DNA from 2 places in the Shewanella sp. SM74 genome. Region 1 is predicted to be linked to the other one. Evidence: riboswitches for the same ligand, from Rfam matches in the RefSeq annotation. Region 1 holds a riboswitch; the other holds the start of a gene.
What was found. Region 1 has a riboswitch for cyclic di-GMP ahead of gbpA (N-acetylglucosamine-binding protein GbpA). Riboswitches for the same ligand answer to the same signal wherever they lie in the genome.
Positions count from the first base shown of each region.

Region 1 (3,192 bases):
TTTGCACCGACTTGCAAAACGGTTAGGTTTAAAAGAATAAAATATTGCGTGAAGAAATTTTATTCTGCAGCAAAACCCCTGCCTCGATTCTTAGAAGAACAGTGTTGCTACGCCTAAGAGTGCGAACAATACGGCGCAGCCACGATGTATCCACAACATAGGCAATTTTTCAGCGCTGAAGTGGCCTGCGATCACTACGGGTACGTTAGCAAGCAGCATGCCTAAGGTTGTGCCAGCAACCACCATAGTTAATGAATCGTATTTTGCGGCTAATACCACAGTTGCGATTTGCGTTTTATCCCCCATTTCGGCGATAAAAAACAGGATAAAGGTAGCGAGAAAGGGGCCCATTTTATAGAAACGGCTCTCTTCTGCATCGACTTTATCTGGGATTAACACCCAAAGAGCGATCGCGAAGAAGGACGCAGCCACTAAATAACGTGCAAGATCTGGGCTTACCCAGTTAATGGCCCATTGACCAATCCAAGCGGCGGCAAAATGGTTAAATAATGTCGACAGCAAAATACCTAAAATAATGGCGGTTTTATTTTTAAATCTTGCGGCGAGGATTAGTGCAAGTAATTGAGTTTTATCACCAATTTCGGCGATAGCAACCGTAAAGGTTGAGGCAAGTAGGGCTTCCAAGTGTGATCCTTTAGGGGTGGTTATGACATAAGCACAATAAACCGTCCACCCCTAGGTGCGGTAATTGTGCTCAGGTCTTGCTGGGCAAATCTATGATTTGCTGTGAACACCATGGCATGTTGCCAAGTATGTTGATGTTCACCCTAGATGACGATGGTTCGAAATCCAGTTAGCTACTCCCCCGAAGCGAGGTGGGCATTATACCTAGGTAAGATTTAGTTTCAAGCACGAGTTTATAACAGTAGGTGCTGATAAATGTTTGACGGGTGTCAGAAAAATACCGATTCACATTCTGTAACTTAATGAATGTAAATGAATTATTTTTTGACAACGTTGTCTTTTGTTGCTAATTTAGCCAAGTCATTTCTACTTAGTTACATACTGTTAACTCGTAGTGACTCAATGATAACGACTGTATTTGGCAAACTAATTGAAAAGTTAGGACGCAAAGCTTCCGGTCTAAGGTTGTAAATGGATTTTTTAGTGAACTAAGATAGCGGAGTTGCCGCAGAATTCGATTTCTGTGAAAGATAAACGACTGCTGTTTAATGCTGTTGTTTGCCCAAATACCACTTTTATATCTAAGCCTATCATTATGTTTAGGATGATAGGCAATCAATGGAGTGCATTAAAGTGGCAAATCCTACTGTTTTTTCCCCTATTTCTAAATTGAGTTTATTGGCCGCGGCAGTAATGGCGACGAATGCGTTTGTGAGTATCTCTGCGCAGGCGCACGGTTATGTTGTGGCACCTGAATCGCGTTCATATGCCTGTAAAACAGGTAAAAATGCCAATTGTGGTGCGGTGCAATGGGAGCCGCAAAGTGTTGAGGGGCCATCGGGTTTTCCTGAATCAGGTCCTGCTGATGGCAAATTGGCGAGTGCTGGCAATGGTGCTTTTTCACCTTTGGATGAACAAAGTCCGAGCCGTTGGGCAAAGACGGATATTAAAGCGGGCTGGAATAAGTTCAGTTGGCAGTTCACAGCAAACCATGTCACCCGTAATTGGCGTTACTATTTAACTCGCCAAGATTGGAACCCAAACCAAGCTTTGAGTCGAGCGAGCTTTGACTTAGCACCCTTTTGCGTAGTTGATGGTGGTATGGAACAGCCGCCTAAGTTAGTGACCCATGACTGCTACGTGCCAGAAGGTCGCAGTGGTTATCAAGTGATCTTGGCCGTGTGGGAAGTGGGAGATACGACGAATAGTTTCTACAATGCTATCGATGTGAACTTGGGCTCGGGTCCTGTTGTGCCGAGTGAATGGCAAGATGTGGGGGATATCAATCCGTCACTCGATCTAAAAGCAGGCGATAAAGTGATGACCCGGGTGTTTGACGCCAATGGTGAGCAAGCGGCTAAGCAAACAGTCATTACCATTAGCGATGCGACTCAAGGTGATAAACAAAATTGGCCTTTCCTATTAGCAAGCGCGATTAATGCCCAGCAGTCCCAGTTAAAAGCGGGACAAAAAAATGCATCGGGTGTGATTGAGCCTGTGTATGGCAAAAACGACATTTTTACAGCGAAAAACTCAGGTATTGAGCGTGTCGAAGTAGGATTTGATTTAGCTCCTGCTCCGGGCAACAGCTTAGAAGTCACTTCACTTGCCGATGATTATCAAATTATCGATGGTGCGGCGAAGGTCAGCTTTGATGTGACCAGTAACGCCGAGATGCTAGTGTCAGCGTATTTGTTTAGCCATGATGGCACAGCGGCAGGTTTTGTGAGCCAAACTGTTAACAATACCAGTGCTAGCTTAGTGTTAGACGTCGTTGAGCCTAAAGCTGGGCATTATCATTTGCAGGTAAAAGCTGAGCCTAAACAAGGTGATGTTATTCAGCAGAACTTTGATCTCTTCTTAAAGGACCAAGCTCCTGCACCAGAAGCTGATTTTGTATTCCCAGCAGGCGTGAAAGGTTACGTTGCAGGTACTACAGTGTTACAGCCTAAAAATGGCAAAGTGTATCAATGTAAGCCATTCCCTTATAGCGGCTATTGCGTGCAGTGGTCGGCTTCTGCCACTGGATTTGAACCAGGTGTTGGCGCTTCTTGGGCTATGGCGTGGACTGAGCTGTAAATTAACTTTTTGAGTTAATCAATTCTCAACATGATGTGATTGGGCTTAAACATATCCGTGTGTTTAAGCCCTTTTTGTCTGCATCGGATGGAAAAAGACCGGCTTTATTTTGATTCGAGCCTAATACAAGATTACAGGTATTCTCAACAAAGGTAGCGCTTTTGTTGGCTTGTATATTTTCGTTTATCACAGCGCTATTAAGTTGTTACCGTACCGTTTGCTGCCCTTCTTTGTTCACAACTGGCTTGCCCACTGGGTTTGGCTCTGTTAATGTCCCAAACTATCTATTTAATCGATGCTTATATCGGTACATTAATTTGGGCTATCACAATTGAAAGTCATGCCATTTTTCAATAATCGATTTAGTTAGCCTCAATGGCTACTGGGTTGAAACATTCAAAAGCTATTGGGGCCAATTGATCTGCTAGGTCGAGATCTGATTGGATGCTTTAAGTGATGTGTCGCTTA
Region 1 covers NZ_JAKKRZ010000004.1:117,144-120,335, forward strand. The annotation lists gene norR (nitric oxide reductase transcriptional regulator NorR) at 1-40, shown strand, start outside; gene L5M49_RS06260 (TMEM165/GDT1 family protein) at 91-645, opposite strand; cyclic di-GMP riboswitch class I at 1,056-1,155, shown strand; gene gbpA (N-acetylglucosamine-binding protein GbpA) at 1,279-2,724, shown strand.

Region 2 (3,192 bases), on a different contig from region 1:
GCCTTCACCATGACCTAAACCTTCGTGCATGGCATTCAGAATGTCACCATTATCGGCATCAAGTTCCCACGCAAAAAGCCCACCAAGTTGATTAGAAAGCACATATTGCCCCTTGGCTTTAACTGAACGAGCATCATCGAAAGTGATTAAATCGCCAGTAGATGCCTTGAACAAAGATGGCGCCTCGGCCGTTTCGTCATAGCTGTAAGTCCAACCACTTCCCATGTAATCGTTCGCTATCTGACGATAATCCACCACACCAGCTTCCCAAGTACCTTTTACTTTGCCCGTTGCCGTCCCCGTGAAAGGATTATTACCACTGTAGCCATTGACACCTGTCCAACCGCGGCCATACATAGCGGCACCGACCACAATTTTCCCTGGGGTCACACCTTGGCCTAACAGCGCATTAACGCCATTAGCTGTGGTGTAACGGGTATTGGGATCCCAACTCGCTTCATACAGATTGGTTTGATGGCCGAGTTCAGTATTAGTCCAACCACCATTAAAGTCGTAACTCATCAAGAAGATGTAATCCATGTACTGCTGAGCAGCCTGATAATCGACTTTTTGAATTTTATCGTCACCAGCGCTAATAGCTGAGGTCAGCTCATAGGTACGACCCGTTTCGGCGCTTAGTTCATCAAGCATAGCCCGCAGTTCACGCATCAGAGTCACATAGGTTTCACCGTCATTGGCATTACCTAAATTTGGGTTAGCGCCATTTCCCCCTGGAAATTCCCAGTCGATATCCACGCCATCGAAGAATTTCCATGTCTGTAGAAACTCTTTCACCGAAGCGACAAAGATATCGCGCTTGGTTTTATCACCGAAGAAAAAGAAGGGATCCGAGAGGGTCCAACCACCGACCGAAGGTAAAATCTTCAAATCTGGATGTGCTTGCTTAAGTGCCATCAATTGACCGAAGTTACCTTTGTAAGGATCTGAATGCTCACTCACTCCCGCCTGCGGTATTTGAATCGCTGCCCAAGGATCGTGAATCGCAACTTTAAAATCACCACGACCACTACAGGCACGTTGCAACGCTTCGAAACTACCTTCGATTTCTTTCAAGCTATCATTGATGCCATCACCACCACAAATTGGGGTAAAGCCATATAAAATATGGGTTAAGTTTTGTGCAGGTATCTTATCGACCGGGAATTTACGACCGTATACGCCCCATTCGACAAAGTAACCGCCCACCACTTTGCCTGATTTATTAGCATAGGGACGGTTGTTTTCTTTTAGGGGAGCATTGAGTGGCACTAAATGGCTGCCGTCGGTATCAGCCACGAGGATTTGTTTAGCATCGCTCGCCGTACAGCCATCGCTGTTACACAGTTGTACTTGTATCTGATAACGGCCGCCCTTGTTCACCTTAAAGTTAGCGGTTCCCGACGCGCCAGATGGGCCTTCCCAAACTACATTGCCGTTGAGTAACACTTGGGCTCTATTGCCCACATCGCCACTCCAAAGGTTCCAACTGACGGAGACATCGGCGGCATCTTTCACCGTAACTAATTGATTGTAAGCGGTAGCCGCTTGATTCACTTCAATAATAGCGAACTTAGTTTCGCCCCAACCTAAAGTCGGTTTACCGGGCGCCGCTGCAAAAACACTGGCACTGATGGTAGATGCCAGCGCTGATGCCACTAGCAAGGCTGATGTTGAAATTTGAGTCTTGAACATGAGATATCCCTATTGAATTTTTATATGAATCAATAAGGCAAACAAAGCGTAGACAGGAAACAGCACTCTCTTAAAACCATGCAAAACGACTGACAACTGCACGAAGAAAAACCTGTGGTATCCCCGCTATCATAGGTACAGACGAACCCTTAGACCGGAGGCTTTGCGTCCCAGTTTTTCAACTGGTTTGCCTTTTACACACAATGACAACGTTGTCATTGTAAATATCAGCATAAGCGTAAGCGCAATAAAATTGCAACAAAATATTATCAACTGCGTTATTGGCTAAAATCGTAAATAGAACTAGTCATCTGATAAGAAAGGAATTATGCAAATTAAACTATCGCTAATATTTACTTTGGGTAATGAGGATTATCTGAATACTTTAAGAATAAAAAACAGGACTCGATATGCCAAAGGCATCACAAGTCCTGCTTTATATTTCACAATTTACGTCACTTATGCAGCTAAAACCCAATCACTAAACATTCATGGCGCAAACCATTGTCGAGCAACATGATGATCCTTATGCGCGGGGCATTTATGATCCTTATACACGGGGTTATTTATGATCCTTATGCACGAGGATAGTCCCTTGCGAGCATCACAGATAAACCGCGGCAAACCAAGGTTTCCATATCATCGACACGATTGATTTTCATCTCAGCTAAGGGCGCGCTCAATGCCATTTGCTTTAAGCTTTCGAGGCAGCCTTTGTAGTAAGGAGCGCTATTCATCATACCGCCAGCAAGCCAAATTCGATTGGGATTAAATAAATTAACCGCCCACGCTAATCCCATGCCGAGATAACTGCCCGCGCGATATAAATCATCCTGAGTGGAGATTTTGCGGCTGCGCACTGAATCGCCACTGGCCAGTTGCTCTAAACTAAACTCACCAGATTCTGTCATCACGCGACAAGGCCCCAACTCCCCCGCCACGCCCGTCGCTCCCGTAAAGACTTGTCCATTAAAAGCAATAGACATACCGATCCCAGTGCCGCACATGACCAATAACTCACAGGCATATTTGGCATCACAAGTCGCTTGCATACCCGCATCGATATCGTTGCAGATAAACTTAAGCTCACCCTGGGTTTTGACTGTATCGAAGCTCAATCCATTGAGTCCGGGTAAAGATTTACAAGAAACCAAACGATTATTTTGTACCAGTCCAGGTACGGCAATCGCTAGTTGGTAATGCTGTAAATCATAATCACGTTCAAACGCCGCAATTTGATTATTTAACTCTTCAATTTTAAAACCTTCACCTGTGGGGATTTTATATTGTTCTGTATGCCCCGCGAGCTGAAGTTCGAACAGGGCTTTGGTACCGCCCACATCTATTGTTAGTATTTGCATCGCTTACTCCACTGATACATGTGCCCCACTCTGACCCCGAGTAGAGATGGCAAATGTTAGCATAGGGTCCAAATGTTAGCGATTGAATAAAACTTAAGTTGCTAATTTTTAAGGAACAAGTCCTAATTAAAACATGACC
Region 2 covers NZ_JAKKRZ010000006.1:145,212-148,403, reverse strand. The annotation lists gene L5M49_RS08495 (glycosyl hydrolase family 18 protein) at 1-1,692, opposite strand, end outside; cyclic di-GMP riboswitch class I at 1,806-1,894, opposite strand; gene L5M49_RS08490 (ROK family protein) at 2,268-3,053, opposite strand.
Region 2: another riboswitch for cyclic di-GMP. It lies ahead of L5M49_RS08495 (glycosyl hydrolase family 18 protein); the one in region 1 lies ahead of gbpA (N-acetylglucosamine-binding protein GbpA).